Regions from separate parts of the Streptomyces sp. NPDC026246 genome, predicted to be linked through region 2. Evidence: riboswitches for the same ligand, from Rfam matches in the RefSeq annotation. Region 2 holds a riboswitch; the other holds the start of a gene.
The links. Region 2 has a riboswitch for glycine ahead of gcvT (glycine cleavage system aminomethyltransferase GcvT). Riboswitches for the same ligand answer to the same signal wherever they lie in the genome.
Positions count from the first base shown of each region.

Region 1: another riboswitch for glycine. It lies ahead of gcvP (aminomethyl-transferring glycine dehydrogenase); the one in region 2 lies ahead of gcvT (glycine cleavage system aminomethyltransferase GcvT).

Region 1 is NZ_JBVHPJ010000004.1:563,865-572,829, reverse strand. It holds gene ACZ4M5_RS14595 (DUF881 domain-containing protein) at 1-110, shown strand, start outside; gene ACZ4M5_RS14590 (FHA domain-containing protein) at 172-1,122, shown strand; gene ftsR (transcriptional regulator FtsR) at 1,176-1,913, shown strand; gene ACZ4M5_RS14580 (bifunctional nuclease family protein) at 1,997-2,470, shown strand; gene ACZ4M5_RS14575 (MerR family transcriptional regulator) at 2,710-3,393, shown strand; gene ACZ4M5_RS14570 (DNA polymerase IV) at 3,459-4,919, shown strand; gene ACZ4M5_RS14565 (PRC-barrel domain-containing protein) at 4,960-5,337, opposite strand; glycine riboswitch at 5,451-5,546, shown strand; gene gcvP (aminomethyl-transferring glycine dehydrogenase) at 5,723-8,608, shown strand; gene ACZ4M5_RS14555 (ABC transporter ATP-binding protein) at 8,723-8,965, opposite strand, start outside.
Region 2 is NZ_JBVHPJ010000019.1:22,894-31,858, forward strand. It holds gene ACZ4M5_RS32345 (MFS transporter) at 1-1,338, opposite strand, end outside; gene ACZ4M5_RS32350 (L-serine ammonia-lyase) at 1,452-2,819, opposite strand; gene glyA (serine hydroxymethyltransferase) at 2,907-4,169, opposite strand; gene gcvH (glycine cleavage system protein GcvH) at 4,184-4,561, opposite strand; gene gcvT (glycine cleavage system aminomethyltransferase GcvT) at 4,669-5,790, opposite strand; glycine riboswitch at 5,828-5,943, opposite strand; glycine riboswitch at 5,944-6,043, opposite strand; gene ACZ4M5_RS32370 (AAA family ATPase) at 6,266-6,943, shown strand; gene ACZ4M5_RS32375 (enhanced serine sensitivity protein SseB) at 7,236-8,024, shown strand; gene ACZ4M5_RS32380 (enhanced serine sensitivity protein SseB C-terminal domain-containing protein) at 8,161-8,961, shown strand.

The sequences.
Region 1 (8,965 bases), on a different contig from region 2:
CTCTCGAGAAGGAACAGGCCACCGTCACGATCGAGCGGTCGACCGACGTGGTCGTGGACGCCTTGCGAGCGGCGAAGCGGCCTGACTACGCTCGGTCGTCCTCGCGGTGAACCGGGGGCGCATGGGCGTCGTCCGGCGAGGGCATGAGGTTGCGGGGGGTCGACGCACCGATTGGGTGGTGCGTGGTGGAAACTGTCTGGTGCAGACGGACGTTGTCAGGATGTCCGGGTCGGCCAGAGTGTTCAGTCAGGGTTCGTCCTGCCCCACGGGCGGGTCTGTTTCGGTCAAGGGGAATCGCCCGTGAAGTTGTTTGCGAAGTTGTTCGGCAAGAGCGCGCGAGAGGGCAGCGACAACGCGACCGCCCGCCATCGCGCACAGCCTGACGCGGAGGGCCAGCGGCCGCTGTTCCGGGACCAGGTCGGCGGCCAGGGTGGCGAGGTCCCGGGTGGCCAGGGCGCGCCGTCGGTTGACCCTGCGCGGTCCGGCGGAATAGGTTTCGGCCAGCCGTCAGCCTCAGGTGCGGGTGGGTTCTCCGACCCGTACGCGTCCCACGCTCCGGGTGAGCAGCCGCGGCAGGAGGATCCCATGTCGGCCCTGGTGTGTACGCGCTGCGGCAACCGCAACGCGGAGAACAGCCGCTTCTGCTCGAACTGCGGTGCGCCGCTGCGAGCGGGTGCGGCAGCCGAGCGCCCGTCCGAGACGACGTCCACGATCTCCATCTCCGGCCTCGAGGCCTACGACAGCGAGACCACCGGCCAGACGCCGATGCCGACGCTGTCGCCCGAGGCGCAGGCGGCGGTGGACGCGCTGCCGCTGGGTTCCGCGCTCCTGGTCGTGCGCCGCGGGCCGAACTCGGGCAGCCGCTTCCTGCTGGACGGCGATCTGACGACGGCCGGGCGGCACCCGCAGAGCGACATCTTCCTGGACGACGTGACCGTCTCCCGGCGGCACGTGGAGTTCCGCCGCGCCCAGGACGGCTCGTTCACCGTGGCCGACGTCGGCAGCCTCAACGGCACCTACGTCAATCGCGAGCGGATCGACCAGGTCGCCTTGAACAACGGCGACGAGGTGCAGATCGGCAAGTACCGGCTGGTCTTCTACGCGAGCCAGCGGGGCTACTGAGCCCGCTGCCGCTCCCGGGACCCCGGTGAAGGTCCGTCCGTCAGGGAAGGTCCATGCGTCAAACACCGAGCGGCGGTGCCGGACACGGCGCCGCCGCCACGGACAGTGGGCTGATGAGCATCGGCACGGTGCTCACCGTGCTGCGCGACGAGTTTCCCGAGGTCACCGTCTCCAAAATCCGCTTCCTGGAGTCGGAGGGCCTCATCGAACCGCAGCGGACCCCGTCGGGGTACCGCAAGTTCAGCGCCCGGGACGTGGAGCGCCTCGGGCACGTGCTGCGGATGCAGCGGGACCACTACCTGCCCCTGAAGGTCATCCGGGAGCACCTGGAGGCCATGGAGCGGGGTGAGGCCGTCCAGCTGCCCGTCGTGGGCCGTCAGCGGGACGGGGAGGCGGTGCCCGAGACGCCCGAGGGGCCGACGGCGGCCCGGATCGGGCGTGCCGAGCTGCTCGCCGCCGCCGGCATCGAGGAGCAGGAGCTCAAGGAGTGGGAGTCCTACGGGCTGCTCACTCCACTGGAGGACGGGGCGTTCGACGCCGAGGCGGTGACGGTCGCGGAGCTGGTCGGTGAGCTGGGAAGGTTCGGGATCGAGCCCCGGCACCTGCGGGCGATGAAGGCCGCCGCCGACCGTGAGGCGGGGCTCGTGGACCAGGTGGTGGCTCCGCTGAGGCGCCACCGCAACCCGCAGACCAGGGCGCACGCACAGGCCCGGACGAAGGAGCTGGCGGGGCTCACGGTGAAGCTGCACGCCGCTCTGGTGCGGGCGGCACTCGGCCTGCGGCAGCCCTGACGGGGGAACGGCGGGGGCCGGGACAGGACCCCCGATCCCGGCCCGACTACCCAAACATCCCGGGCACGGCCTAGGGTTGCTGTGTGAACGAGCTCGATGTCGTAGGTGTCCGGGTGGAAATGCCCTCCAACCAACCGATCGTGCTGCTGCGTGAAGTGGGAGGCGACCGTTTCCTCCCCATCTGGATCGGACCGGGGGAGGCGACGGCGATCGCCTTCGCCCAGCAGGGCATGGCTCCGGCGCGACCGCTGACCCACGACCTGTTCAAGGACGTGCTGGAGGCCGTCGGCCAGGAGCTCACGGAAGTGCGCATCACGGACCTGCGTGAGGGCGTCTTCTACGCGGAGCTGGTCTTCGCCAGCGGTGTCGAGGTGAGTGCCCGCCCCTCCGACGCCATAGCGCTCGCGCTGCGCACCGGCACGCCGATCTACGGCAGTGACACGGTGCTCGACGACGCCGGTATCGCGATCCCGGACGAGCAGGAGGACGAGGTCGAGAAGTTCCGCGAGTTCCTCGACCAGATCTCCCCGGAGGACTTCGGCAGCAGCAACCAGTGAGGCGTCCGGAGGCTGCCCCGCACAGCTGTGCTCAGCGAGCGAAATGCCCGCATGTGCCACCGGCGTGTGAGAGCGTCATACCGGGCGCCACGAGGGCATTCGGCTAGCCTTTCCCCGCAGAGGGGCACGGGAAACCACTCTCAGGGTGATTATCACTCGGCGTGGCGAGTGTGGCGATCGTTGACGCACCCCGGGTGACTGCCTACCGTCGGGAAGGCAGGTCAAGGACGGAGGTCGGCGTGAGAAGCAGCGGCGGCGGTACGGCCGGGGGCGGCCCCGAGCGCAGTCTCAGGGCGAGCGGTCCGTACCCTCCCCCCGGCTCACGGCTCCGCGCGAGCGGGGCGTGTCCCCAGCCCGACAGTGCGGCCGACCACGCTGCGCAGCGACCCGTGGCGGTGCCGAGCAGCGGAGGGACGACGTCCATGGCGTCCGAGCAGATCGGTTACCGCGGCCCCACGGCCTGCGCGGCGGCCGGCATCACCTACCGGCAACTGGACTACTGGGCGCGCACGGGGCTCGTGGAGCCGAGTGTGCGCCCCGCGTACGGGTCCGGGACACAGCGGCTGTACAGCTTCCGGGACGTCGTCGTCCTGAAGATCGTCAAGCGGTTCCTCGACACCGGGGTCTCGCTGCAGAACATCCGCACGGCGGTGCAGCACCTCAGGGAGCGCGGTTTCAGCGACCTGGAGCGGATGACGCTGATGAGCGACGGCGCCACGGTCTACGAGTGCACCTCGCCCGACGAGGTCCACGCCCTGCTGCAAGGGGGCCAGGGGGTCTTCGGGATCGCCGTGGGCGTCGTGTGGCGGGACGTGGAGAGCGCCTTGTCCCAGCTGCACGGGGAGCGCGTCGACACCGGGGAGACGCTGATCGGCTCGAACCCGGCGGACGAGCTGGCCCGGCGGCGCAACCGCGCGGTCTGAGCGGCCCCGGGCCTCCGGGGCGCCCGGGCAGGGCGTTGTCAGTGCGGTAGGGCAGCATCGGAGATGTGAGAACCGCGCCCACGATCCTGCATCTCGACATGGATGCCTTCTTCGCCTCGGTGGAGCAGGCCTCCAAGCCGAGTCTGCGCGGGAAGGCCGTGGTCGTGGGCGGGCTGGGACCCCGGGGTGTCGTGGCGACCGCCTCGTACGAGGCCCGGGTCTTCGGGGTGCATTCGGCGATGCCCATGGGGCAGGCCCGGCGGCTGGCGCCCCATGCCGCCTATCTCGTGCCGCGCTTCATGCTCTACCGCTCCATCAGCGAGCGGGTGATGGAGCTGCTGCGGGCCCTGTCGCCGCTCGTGGAGCCCCTGAGCCTGGACGAGGCGTTCGTCGATCTGGAGGCCGGCGGAAAGGCCTGGGACGAGCCCTCCGCGCGGCTGGTCGGGGCGCAGCTGCGGGCCGACATCCGCGCCGCCACGGGCCTCACCGGGTCGGTGGGGCTGGCCGCCTCCAAGATGCTCGCGAAGATCGGCTCCGAGCAGGCCAAGCCGGACGGTCTGGTGGTGATCGAGCCGGGGACCGAGCGGGCGATGCTCGGGCCGATGTCCGTGCGGACCCTGCCGGGGGTGGGCCCGGCGACGGGCGACCACCTGCGGCGGGCCGGTATCACGACGGTCGAGGAGATCGTCGAGGCCGGCGAGGACGAACTGGTCCGGCTGCTGGGCAAGGCCCACGGGCACGGCCTGTACGCCATGGCGCTCGCGCGGGACGACCGGCCCGTGGTCGCCGAGCGGGAGGCCAAGTCGGTCTCGGTGGAGGACACCTACGACGTGGACATCCACGACCGGACCCGGGTGGGCCTGGAGGTGCAGCGGCTCGCCGGCCGGTGCGTGCGCAGGCTGCGCGGAGCCGGGCTCTCGGGGCGGACGATCGTGCTGAAGGTGCGGCGCTACGACTTCTCGACCCTCACCCGCTCCGAGACGCTGCGCGGCCCCACGGACGACCCCGCGGTGATCCGGGAGGCGGCGGCCCGGCTGCTGGACTCCGTCGACACGACGGGGGGAGTGCGGCTGCTGGGGGTGGGCGTCACCGGTCTCGCCGACTACACGCAGGAGGACCTGTTCGCGCAGGCGGCGGGGGAGCGGGCGGAGACGGAAGGACCGGCCGAGGAGCGTGCCGCCGTGCCGGCCGAGGAGCAGCCGCCGTCACTGGCCGAGCGGCGCTGGCCCGCCGGGCACGACGTGCGGCACGCCGAGTTCGGGCACGGGTGGGTGCAGGGCAGCGGCCTGGGGCGGGTCACCGTACGGTTCGAGACGCCCGCCTCGGGGCCGGGGCGGGTGCGCACCTTCCGCATCGACGACCCCCTGCTGGAGCCGGCGGATCCGCTGCCGCTGGTGTTATCCGGACCTGAGGGTGGAGGTGTCGCGACGGTGCGGGACGGCGAGGAGCGCGAGGCCGCGGCCGCGGGGGAGGGCTGTGCGGCTGCCGGGCCGCAGGACCGGCCGTCCGGGGCCGTGCGGGCGTAGGAGGATCGGCGCCCGGGGTGCTGCCGGGACCGGGACGTGCTCAGGCCTTCGTCTCGTCCGTGCCCGCCAGTCTGCCGAAGTCGCGGTCCGGGAGCGGGGGCGGGGCGGCGATGTCCAGGCCGTAGTGGTGGTAGAGCTGGAGTTCCTGCTCCGGGGAGAGGTGGCGGCCCACCCCGAAGTCGGGGGCGTCCTTGATGAGGGCGCGTTCGAAGGGGACGTGCAGCGCGCCCTCGATCAGCTCGCTGGGCTCGAGCGGGACGAACGCGTCCCTGCTGAACAGACCGGTGCGTATCGCCGCCCACTCCGGCTCGCCCGTGGCGTCGTCGAGGTACACCTCGTCGATGGTGCCGATCCTGGTGCCGTTGCGGTCGAACGCCTTGCGGCCGATCAGACTGCGCGGATCGATGTCGGTACGCACGGGCCCTCCACATGGTCGCAAGTCACCTGTAGACCTAACAAAACGGTACAAGCAGGGATGCGGCCACTCGAAGGCTCGTGCGTTGACCTCGCTGGTACGCTGACAGCGGCTGCTGACCCCGTGCGGGAGAGTCCTCCAGACACCATCGGAGGCGCCGAAGGAGCAAATCCTCCCCGGAATCTCTCAGGCACACGTACCGCACGGACGAGGTCACTCTGGAAAGCAGGGCGGGTGTCGACGGCTTCCGCTCTCACCGACGGTGAAAACCGGACGTCTTCGGGCGATCCGGTGAAGCTCTCAGGTTGAGATGACAGAGGGGGAGGCCGTCCGGGTACCCGCGCCGTGGTGCCCCTCGCAGGTCGCGTCAGACCAGGAGGCCTCCGCAATGACCGCCCACCGCATTCCGCTCTCCGAACTCGAAGAGGCAGTCCCCTTCGAGCAGCGCCACATCGGGCCCGACCACGAGGCCCGTGCCAAGATGCTGGCCCACGTCGGCTACGGCTCGCTGGACGAGCTGACGGCCGCCGCGGTCCCGGCCGTGATCAAGAGCGCCGAGGCGCTGGACCTGCCGGGCGCCCGCAGCGAGGCCGAGGTGATCGCCGAGCTGCGTTCCCTCGCCGACCGCAACCAGGTCCTCGGTTCGATGATCGGCCTGGGGTACCACGGCACCCACACGCCGCCGGTCGTGCTGCGCAACGTCATGGAGAACCCGTCCTGGTACACGGCCTACACGCCGTACCAGCCGGAGATCTCGCAGGGCCGGCTCGAGGCGCTGCTGAACTTCCAGACCATGGTCGCCGACCTCACCGGGCTGCCGACCTCGGGCGCCTCGCTGCTCGACGAGGGCACCGCGGCCGCCGAGGCCATGGCGCTGTCGCGGCGCCTGGGCAAGAACAAGAAGGGCCTGTTCCTGGTCGACGCGGACGCGCTGCCGCAGACCATCGCCGTCATCCAGACCCGCGCCGAGCCGACCGGTGTCGAGGTCGTCGTCGCCGACCTCGCCGACGGCATCCCCGCCGAGATCGCCGAGCGCGAGATCAACGGCGTACTGATCCAGTACCCGGGCGCCTCCGGAGCCGTGCGGGACATCAAGCCGGTCATCGACCAGGCGCACGGGCTCGGGGCCCTCGTCACCGTCGCCGCCGACCTGCTCGCGCTGACGCTGCTGAAGTCCCCCGGTGAGCTCGGTGCGGACATCGCGGTCGGCACGACGCAGCGCTTCGGCGTCCCCATGGGCTTCGGCGGTCCGCACGCCGGTTACATGGCCGTCCAGGACAAGATGGCGCGCAGCCTGCCCGGCCGGCTCGTCGGCGTGTCCGTCGACGTCGACGGGAACAGGGCCTACCGGCTGGCGCTGCAGACCCGCGAGCAGCACATCCGCCGGGAGAAGGCCACCAGCAACATCTGCACCGCGCAGGTGCTGCTCGCCGTCATGGCCGGCATGTACGCCGTCTACCACGGGCCCGACGGCCTCAAGGGCATCGCCCAGCGCACCCACCGGTACGCCACCGTCCTCGCCGCCGGGCTGGCGAACGGCGGGGTCGAGGTCGTGCACGGCTCCTACTTCGACACCGTGACCGCGCGGGTCGAGGGCCGGGCCGCCGACGTCGTGGCCGCCGCCCGGGACAACGGGGTGAACCTGCGCCTCGTCGACGCCGACCACGTCTCCATCGCCTGCGACGAGACCACCACCCGCGCCCAGCTGCGCGCCGTGTGGGCCGCCTTCGGCGTCGAGGGCAGCGTGGAGACCCTGGACGCCGCCGCCGAGGAGGTCCTCCCGGCCGCCGTGCTGCGCACCGACGACTACCTGACCCACCCCGTCTTCCACCAGCACCGCTCCGAGACGGCCATGCTGCGCTACCTGCGCAAGCTGGCCGACCGGGACTACGCGCTCGACCGGGGCATGATCCCGCTGGGCTCGTGCACCATGAAGCTCAACGCGACCACGGAGATGGAGCCGGTCACCTGGCCCGAGTTCGGGCAGCTGCACCCCTTCGCCCCCGCCGAGCAGGCCGCGGGGTACCTCACCCTGATCCACGAGCTCGAGGACCGTCTCGCCGAGGTCACCGGCTACGACAAGGTCTCCCTGCAGCCCAACGCCGGTTCGCAGGGCGAGCTGGCCGGTCTGCTGGCCGTCCGCGGATACCACCGGGCCAACGGCGACGAGCAGCGCACCATCTGCCTGATCCCGTCGTCCGCGCACGGCACCAACGCGGCCAGCGCCGTGATGGCCGGCATGAAGGTCGTCGTCGTGAAGACCGCCGGGGACGGCGAGATCGACGTCGAGGACCTGCGGGCGAAGATCGAGCAGTACCGCGACCAGCTGGCCGTGCTGATGATCACCTACCCGTCGACCCACGGGGTGTTCGAGGAGCACGTCGCCGACATCTGCGCGCAGGTGCACGAGGCGGGCGGCCAGGTCTACGTCGACGGCGCCAACCTCAACGCGCTCGTCGGCCTCGCCAAGCCCGGGCACTTCGGCGGTGACGTCTCGCACCTGAACCTGCACAAGACGTTCTGCATCCCGCACGGCGGCGGTGGTCCCGGCGTCGGCCCGGTGGCGGTGCGCGAGCACCTCGCGCCGTACCTGCCGAACCACCCGCTGCAGCCCGAGGCCGGTCCCGAGACGGGCGTCGGACCGATCTCGGCGGCCCCGTGGGGCTCGGCCGGCATCCTGCCCATCTCGTGGGCCTACGTCCGGCTCATGGGCGGTGAGGGGCTGAAGCGGGCCACGCAGGTGGCCGTGCTCAGCGCCAACTACATCGCCAAGCGGCTGGAGCCGCACTACCCGGTGCTCTACACCGGCCCGGGCGGGCTCGTGGCGCACGAGTGCATCATCGACCTGCGTCCGCTGACCAAGGCGACCGGCGTGAGCGTCGACGACGTGGCCAAGCGGTTGATCGACTACGGCTTCCACGCGCCGACGATGTCGTTCCCCGTGGCCGGGACGCTGATGATCGAGCCGACCGAGTCGGAGGACCTGGCCGAGCTCGACCGGTTCTGCGAGGCGATGATCGCCATCCGCGCGGAGATCGAGAAGGTCGGCTCCGGCGCGTGGCCCGCGGAGGACAACCCGCTGCGCGGCGCCCCGCACACCGCCGACGCCCTCGCCGGCGAGTGGGAGCACGCCTACAGCCGCGAGGAGGCCGTCTTCCCGGCCGGGGTGTCGGCCGCCGACAAGTACTGGCCGCCGGTCCGCCGCATCGACCAGGCCTACGGCGACCGCAACCTGGTCTGCTCGTGCCCGCCGCTGGACGCGTACGACGACTGATCCGGCCGATCGGTCGCACCGTTCCAGGGAGGGGCTCCGCGGAGGCGGGGCCCCTCCCGGCATGTCGGCCGCTCCGCGAGAGCGACCCGGTGAAGGAGACCGCGGGCCCGGGTGTCACGCCGGGTAGGCGTGGGTCTGCGTCGCCTTGACCGCCGCCCACACCGGCGCCCCGGGGCGCAGATCGAGTTCGGCCGCCGCGACCGTGGTCAGGTCGGCGGTGAGGGGGAGTTCGCCGGTGAGGTCGGCGCGGATCTGGTCGCCGTGCGTCTCCAGCCCGGCGACCTCGCAGCGCCACAGGTTGCGGGCGCTGGAGCCGGCCGGACGCTCGCGGTGCAGCGTGACCGCGCCCGGCGGGAA
Region 2 (8,965 bases):
GTGCCTGGTCTCCTTGCCGAGCAGGAGCGCGACCAGCGTGAGCAGTGCCATCGCCGACAGGTAGACGCCCACCAGCCACGGCGAGCCGTCCCCGGTCTCCCAGAGCGCCACGGCGATGAACGGGGCGACCGCCGCCCCCAGGATCGAACTGACGTTGTACGAGATGCCCGACCCGGTGTAGCGGACGCTGGTCGGGAACAGCTCGGGCAGCAGCGCGCCCATCGGACCGAAGGTCAGGCCCATCAGGGTGAAGCCCAGCACGAGCCACAGCACCACGCCCGGCGTGCCCAGCCCGATCAGCGGCACCCAGACCAGCCCGAAGACGACGATCGCGGCGGTGATCCAGACGAGGGTGGTGCGCCGCCCGTAGCGGTCCGCGAGGGGGCCGGAGACCAGGGTGAACGCGGCGAAGAACAGCACACCGAAGATCATCATGAGGACGAACGTGGTGTAGTCGTAGCCCAGGCCGGGCACGGCGGCGTCCTCGGGAGTGCGTCCGTAGCTCAGCGAGAACGTGGTCATCAGGTAGAAGAGCACGTAGGTCGCCAGCATGATGAACGTGCCGAGGACCAGCTGCCTGCCGTGACTGCGCACCACCGTGGCCAGCGGCAGCCGCCGCACGCCGCCCGTGGCACGGGTCCTGGTGAACACCGCCGACTCGACGAGCCGCGAGCGCACCCACAGCCCGATGGCGACCATCACGGCGGAGAAGAGGAACGGCACCCGCCAGCCCCAGCTGACGAAGGCGTCCGAGGGCTGCGAGGGGTCGGCGCCCGCCGCGGACGGCAGCAGCGCGCCCATGACCAGGAACAGCCCGTTGCCGATGATGAACCCGAACGGGGCGCCCAGTTGCGGGAAGGTGCCGTACAGGGCCCGCTTGCCGCGCGGGGCGTTCTCGGTGGCGACCAGGGCCGCGCCGCTCCACTCGCCGCCGAGCGCGAAGCCCTGCGCGAGCCGCATCAGCACCAGCAGCGCGGTCGCCACCCAGCCGGCCTGGGCGTAGGTGGGCAGCACGCCGATGAGGAACGTGGCGACGCCCATGGTCAGCAGGGAGGCGACGAGGGTCTTCTTGCGGCCGAGCCGGTCACCGAGGTGCCCGAAGACGACGGCCCCGACCGGCCGGGCGACCATCGCTGCGCCGAAGACCGCGAAGGACGACAGCAGCGCGGTGGTCGGGTCGCTGCTCGGGAAGAACAGCTGCGGGAAGACGAGCACCGCGGCGGTCGCGTAGATGTAGAAGTCGTAGAACTCGATCGTCGTCCCGATGAGGCTGGCGACGAGAACGCGCGAACGCGGGTTGACGGGGGCCGGGGCGGAACCGGAGGCGGGAGCGGACATCGATCGGTCTTTCACGCGCGAAACATGGCACGTACAACGATGTCAGCCATCTTGTTTCGCGGTACGGCCCTCTCGCGATGTGAGACGCGAGCGGGCCGTGCCGTCCGGCCGGCTCAGCACTCGATGATGTTCACCGCCAGCCCGCCCCGGGCCGTCTCCTTGTACTTGACCGACATGTCGGCGCCGGTTTCCTTCATCGTCTTGATGACCTTGTCCAGGGACACCTTGTGGGAGCCGTCGCCGCGCATCGCCATGCGCGCGGCGGTGACGGCCTTGACCGCCGCCATGCCGTTGCGCTCGATGCACGGGATCTGGACCAGCCCGCCGACCGGGTCGCAGGTGAGCCCGAGATTGTGCTCCATGCCGATCTCGGCCGCGTTCTCGACCTGCTCGGGCGAGCCGCCGAGGACCTCCGCGAGGGCTCCCGCGGCCATCGAGCAGGCGGAGCCGACCTCGCCCTGGCAGCCGACCTCGGCGCCGGAGATCGAGGCGTTCTCCTTGAACAGCATGCCGATCGCGCCCGCGGCGAGCAGGAAGCGGACCACGCCCTCCTCGTCGGCGCCCGGCACGAAGTTCACGTAGTAGTGCAGCACCGCCGGGATGATGCCGGCCGCGCCGTTCGTGGGGGCCGTGACGACCCGGCCACCGGCCGCGTTCTCCTCGTTCACGGCCATCGCGTAGAGGGTGATCCACTCCATGGCCAGGGCCTGCGGGTCGCCCTCGGAGCGCAGCTTGCGGGCGGTGTTGGCGGCCCGGCGGCGCACCTTCAGACCGCCGGGCAGGATGCCCTCGCGGGACATGCCGCGCGCCACGCACGCCTGCATCACGCGCCAGATCTCCAGCAGCCCCTCGCGGATCTCCTCCTCGGTGCGCCAGGCCCGCTCGTTCTCCAGCATCAGCGCGGAGATGGACAGGCCGGTCTCCTCGGTGAGGCGCAGCAGCTCGTCACCGGTGCGGAAGGGGTACTTCAGCACGGTGTCGTCGAGCTTGATGCGGTCCGCGCCGACGGCGTCCTCGTCGACGACGAACCCGCCGCCCACCGAGTAGTACGTCTTCGTCAGCAGCTCCGCGCCCGAGGCGTCGTACGCCCACAGGGTCATGCCGTTGGCGTGGTACGGCAGTGCCTTGCGGCGGTGCAGGACCATGTCGTCGTCGAAGGAGAAGGCGATCTCGTGCTCGCCGAGCAGGTTCAGCCGGCCGCCGGTCCTGATCGCCTCGACCCGCTCGTCGGCGGTCTCCACGTCCACCGTGCGCGGGGAGTCGCCCTCCAGACCGAGCAGGACCGCCTTGGGCGTGCCGTGGCCGTGGCCGGTGGCGCCGAGCGAGCCGTACAGCTCCGCGCGGACCGAGGTCACGGACTCGAGGAGCTCCTCGTTGCGCAGCCGCCGGACGAACAGGCCGGCCGCGCGCATCGGGCCGACGGTGTGCGAGCTGGACGGGCCGATGCCGATCGAGAACAGGTCGAAGACCGAGATGGCCACGGGGGAACTCCTGACTACGGGGGTGGTGCCAAGGGGGTGGGCGCCGCGCCCGCTGGTGGCCGGCGCGGCGCCCGAAAGGTTTCTTCGTTACTTGTTCAGACCCGGGTACAGCGGGTGCCGGTCGGCCAGGGCCTTCACCCGGGCCTTGAGGGCCTCCGCGTCGTACGACGGCTTCAGCGCCTCGGCGATGACGTCGGCGACCTCGGTGAACGCCTCGGCGTCGAAGCCGCGGGTGGCCAGGGCCGGGGTACCGATCCGCAGACCGGACGTCACCATCGGCGGACGCGGGTCGTTCGGGATCGCGTTGCGGTTGACGGTGATGCCGATCTCGTGGAGCCGGTCCTCGGCCTGCTGCCCGTCCAGCTCGGAGTCGCGCAGGTCGACCAGGACCAGGTGCACGTCCGTGCCGCCGGACAGGACGTCCACGCCCACGGCCCGGACGTCGTCCTTCACCAGACGCTCGGCCAGGATGCGGGCACCCTCCAGCGTACGGCGCTGGCGCTCCTTGAAGTCGTCCGAGGCGGCGACCTTGAAGGCGACGGCCTTGGCGGCGACCACGTGCTCCAGCGGGCCACCCTGCTGACCGGGGAAGACGGCGGAGTTGATCTTCTTGGCCAGCTCGGCCGTGGAGAGGATCACACCGCCGCGCGGGCCGCCGAGGGTCTTGTGCGTCGTGGTGGTGACCACGTGCGCGTGCGGCACCGGGTTGGGGTGCAGCCCGGCCGCGACAAGACCGGCGAAGTGGGCCATGTCGACCATCAGGTACGCGCCGACCTCGTCCGCGATCCGGCGGAACTCGGCGAAGTCCAGCTGCCGCGGGTACGCCGACCAGCCGGCCACGATCAGCTTCGGCCGGGACTCCTTGGCCAGCCGCTCGACCTCGGCCATGTCGACCCGGCCGTCGTCGCCCACGTGGTAGGCGACGACGTCGTAGAGCTTGCCGGAGAAGTTGATCTTCATGCCGTGGGTCAGGTGACCGCCGTGGGCGAGGTTCAGGCCCATGATGGTGTCGCCCGGCTTGAGCAGCGCGAACATCGCGGCCGCGTTGGCCTGGGCGCCGGAGTGCGGCTGCACGTTGGCGTGCTCGGCGCCGAACAGCTCCTTCACGCGGTCGATCGCGATCTGCTCGACCACGTCGACGTGCTCGCAGCCGCCGTAGTAGCGGCGGCCCGGGTAGCCCTCGGCGTACTTGTTGGTGAGGACCGAGCCCTGCGCCTCCATGACCGCGACCGGGGCGAAGTTCTCCGAGGCGATCATCTCGAGCGTGGACTGCTGACGGTGCAGCTCGGCGTCGACCGCGGCGGCCACGGCCGGGTCGAGCTCGTGCAGGGGGGTGTTCAGGACGGACATACGGCTACGACTCCTCAGCCGGCGGAGAACGCGGTGTACTCGTCGGCGGAGAGCAGGTCGCCCGGCTCGTCCGTGACGCGCACCTTGAACAGCCAGCCGCCCTCGAAGGGGGCCGAGTTCACCAGCGACGGGTCGTTCACGACGTCCTCGTTGACCTCGGTGACCTCACCGGAGACCGGCGAGTACAGGTCGGACACCGACTTGGTCGACTCCAGCTCGCCGCAGGTCTCGCCCGCGGACACCGTGTCACCGACCTCGGGGAGCTGGACGAAGACCACGTCGCCGAGCGCGTTGGCCGCGTGCTCCGTGATGCCGACCGTCGACACGCCGTCCTCGGCGGCCGACAGCCACTCGTGCTCCTTGCTGTAGCGCAGCTGCTGGGGGTTGCTCATGGCCTGAATTCTCCTGTACGCGCGGGAGTGCTGTGAAAAGGGGGACGGGAGACTGCTGGTGAACCGGGTGAGGTGGCCGGGCCGCACGGGCGGCCCACGGCCAGTGTCTACTTCTGCCGCTTGTAGAACGGCAGCGCCACGACCTCGTACGGCTCGTGACTGCCCCGGATGTCCACACCCACGCCGGACGTGCCGGGCGCGGCGTGCGCGGCGTCGACGTAGGCCATGGCGATCGGCTTGCCCAGGGTGGGGGAGGGGGCGCCGGAGGTGACCTCGCCGATCACCTCGCCGCCCGCGACGACGGCGTACCCGGCGCGGGGGACGCGGCGGCCCTCGGCGACCAGGCCGACGAGCACCCGCGGCGGGTTCTGCTCGGCCCGGGCGGCGGCCTCGCGCAGGGCCTCGCGGCCCACGAAGTCGCCCTCCTTCTCGAACTTCACCACGCGGCCGAGCCCGGCGTCGAAGGGCGTCAGGGAGGTGGTCAGCTCGTGCCCGTACAGCGGCATGCCCGCCTCCAGGCGCAGCGTGTCGCGGCAGGACAGGCCGCAGGGGACCAGACCGGCGCCCTCGCCGGCCTTGGTCAGCGCCTGCCACAGCTCGACGGCGTGCTCCGGCTTCACGAACAGTTCGAAGCCGTCCTCGCCCGTGTAGCCGGTGCGGGCGATCAGGGCGGGGACACCGGCGACGGTGCCCGGCAGGCCGGCGTAGTACTTCAGCCCGTCGAGGTCCGCGTCGGTCAGGGACTTCAGGATCCCGGGCGACTCCGGGCCCTGGACGGCGATCAGCGCGTAGGCGTCCCGGTCGTCGCGCACCTCGGCGTCGAAGCCGTCGGCGCGCTCGGTGAGCGCGTCCAGGACGAACTGGGCGTTGGAGGCGTTGGCGACGACCATGAACTCGGTCTCGCCCAGCCGGTAGACGATCAGGTCGTCGAGGATGCCGCCGTCGGCCCGGCAGATCATGGTGTAGCGGGCGCGGCCCGGCTTCACCCCGCCGATGTTGCCCACCAGGGCGAAGTCGAGAAGGGCGGCGGCCTGCGGGCCGGTGACGGTGATCTCGCCCATGTGGGAGAGGTCGAACAGCCCGGCCCTGGTGCGCACGGCGAGGTGCTCGTCGCGCTCGGAGCCGTAGCGCAGGGGCATGTCCCAGCCGGCGAAGTCGGTCATGGTCGCACCGAGGACACGATGCAGGGCATCGAGCGCGGTGTGACGGAGTTCTCCTGTACTGCTCACGGTCGGTCGTCTCCCAAGGCAATGACGGCGAGGTCGTTCCTCCCCATCTGTCATCGGAACCTGAGAGGTTCGCCATGACCGCGCTGGTCCATGGCTTGCACCTTGGGTGGAGCCGGCCTGCCGGGGCAGGGAGGGCCCGCTTTTCAGATGTGCCTCGCCCGCGCGGTAACGGTGCCTGAGAGATTCAAGGGAGGGACTTGCTCCTTCGGCGCCCCAGCGTCAGCGGTGCTGGGAACTCTCCCGCGCGGATTCAAACGGCCGGTATGCAGTTGGCGCGCACATCATTGCACGCATCCTTCCGGCGCGGCAGGGGGACCTTTCTCAGCAAGTGCGCTGTCCCGCGCGCCGGGCCCGGAGACCTGTGGCAGCCCTGTTGCAGGAACCGGACCGAAATGAGAGGCCTGCGGCATTACCTTCTCTTTACACTCGGCGGGGACGGTACCGGCGTACCTGGCCCCAGGGGAGGACGATCACGGTGAACAGGACCAGGGCGTACGCCGCGACCACGGGCATCGCGTTGCCCGGGCAGCCGGCCGCGCCGGCGAGGGCGGCCCGGCCCGCCCGCGGCCCGGTGCCGGCGCCCACCGTCCGCGACCTGCGCGAGCGCGCCGGACGCGGTCCGCGCACGCTGGTGTTCGGCTCCCGCGACGTCGTCGTGGTCACCGGGCTGCCCGGCAGCGGCAAGTCCACGCTGATGCGGCGCGCCGTCCCGGACCGGCGCGTCGACTCCCAGGACGTCCGCGACCGCTGGGAGCGCCGCGCGCCCCGCTTCCTGCCGTACGGGATCTACCGCCCGCTCGTCCGCCTCTCCCATTACGCCGGGCTGCGCCGCGCCCTGCGCACCGGCGGAGGACTCGTGGTGCACGACTGCGGCACCCAGGCATGGGTGCGCCGCTGGCTCGCCCGTGAGGCACGCCGCCGGGGCGGCGCCCTGCACCTGCTCCTCCTCGACGTCACGCCCGAGCAGGCCCTGGCCGGCCAGCGGGACCGGGGCCGCGGCGTCTCCCGTTACGCCTTCCGCCGCCACCGCGTGGCCATGGACCGCCTCCTGCGCGCGGTGCAGGACGGCCGCCTCCCGCGAGGCTGCGCCTCGGCCACCCTGACCGACCGCGCGGCAGCGGCGACCCTCCACCGGATCACCTTCACGACCTGACCCACAGACCCACTCCCTCCAGCAACGCGCCCTGCAGGGGCGCGGGGAACTGCGCGAACGACCACCGACAACCCGCACCCGCCCTCCAGGTACGCGCCCTGCAGGGGCGCGGGGAACTGCGCGAACAGCCACCGACAGCCCGCAGCCGACGGACGGCCGATGGGACGCGCCGGCCCCCCGGCACGCAGCCCCGGCACGGACCCCCGGCACGGAGCCCACCCCGGCCCCCACCCCACCCCAGCCGTTAGCCTTCTGACGGCACTGGCAGTGGCTTCAGGCAGGCGGTAGGCACATGGACGTTCCGGCGGAGTTCCCGTCCGGCTTCCCCGCGCACACGCAGACCCACCCGCACGGAGGATGGCCCGGCAACGAGCTGGAGGAGGTGCTCTCGGCCTCCCTGGGCGCCGGCCCCGCGGCCGGCGGCCGGATCGTCGAGGTGCTCGGACGGAGCTTCGTCTGGGTCCCGCTGCCCAACGGCGGCGGCCCGCACAGCGGCCCCCTCGACCTGCCGGCCGTCGAGATCGACGGCCAGGCGTACGTGCCGGTGTTCAGCTCGGAGGAGCAGTTCCGCCTGGCCGCCGGGGCCCACATGTCGTACACGATCGCCCCCGCCGTGGAGTTCGCCCGCGGACTGCCCCCGCACGCCGGCATCGTGATCAACCCCGGCGGCGTGGTCGGGATACCGCTGCCGCCCCCCGCCGTCGCCGAGCTGTGCCGGGCCGGGCGCACCCCGCTCGACGGGCCCGCGGGCGGCGGCCGCGTCCGCCTGTTCGAACCCGACTGGCAGGACGACCCGGTCGACTTCCTCGCCGCCGCCTCGGCCGAGTTCGAGGCCACCGGTGTCGTCGTCACCGCCCGCCGCTGCCTCGCCGCGATCGAGACCGCCGACCCCGTGATGTTCGTGGGCGTCGAACTCTCCCAGTGGGAAGGCGACGTGCGCGCCCTGCCCCTGGAGGCGCTCACCCGGGCCGTCACCGCCGTACCCACCCCCTGGCCGGTCAACCTGGTGCTCCTGGACGTCACGGAGGACCCCGTGGGCGCGTGGATGCGCGAGCGGGTCCGGCCCTTCTTCCAGCGGTAGGGCACCACCCCCAGGGGCGCGGGGAACTGCGCGAGCCCCCCCACGCCCCCGCGGCCGCGACACGACCCCGGCTCCGTACTCCCGCGCGGGCTTAAGCTAGGGCACCGTCGAGGCGTTGTACGAAGGGGCGGTAAAGGTGAGCGCGAGCGGCACGGCCGCGGCCGGACAGGTCGAGCACATGCTGCGCCAGGTCACGCCCGGGCGCTACGACGCCTACGAGGCACTCCTGCGCGCGCTCGCGACCCCGCACACCGGCCAGATCTGGATGCTCCTGTGGCACGGACAGGCCGGATCCCCGGACGCCCAGTACGGAAAGATGGAGGTCGACGGCCACGGCTACGCGCCCTGCGTCACCTCCGCGCAGGAGCTGTCGGCCAGCGGCTGGAACCGTTCCTACGAGGTGATCGACGGGCTCGACGTGGCCCGCGCCCTCTACCCCGACCACTACGGCCTCTGGCTCAACCCGCACGCCCCCGGCGGCGGCCTCGGCATCCCCTGGCTCGACCTGCGCCGCATCGCCACGGGCCTGGACCGCCAGCCGGCCGGGCCGCTGCGGCTGTCCGAACCGGCCATCGAGATCCCCCAGTTCTACGCCCTGCTCGCGCAGAACGCCCACCGCACCCCGGCCGTCCGCGCACTGCGCCGCGCCTGGGTGCAGCCCGCCCTCGGCGCGCCGTATCTCGCCATCGGGCTGGACGTGTACGACACCTCGCCGCCGGCCGTGGACGCCGTACGCGCGATGATGCAGCAGTCCCTCGGCGCCGTGCCCGACGGGCTGCCCGTCTCGACGGTCGCCATGTCGGACGAGCACGACCCGGTCGCCATGTGGCTGCGGGCCAAGGCGCGCCCCTTCTACGACCGCGAGGCGCACGCCACGGCCCCCGTCCAGGCCCCCGCGTCCGGCTACGGCTACCCTCCCGCGCAGGGCAGGTTCTGAGGCT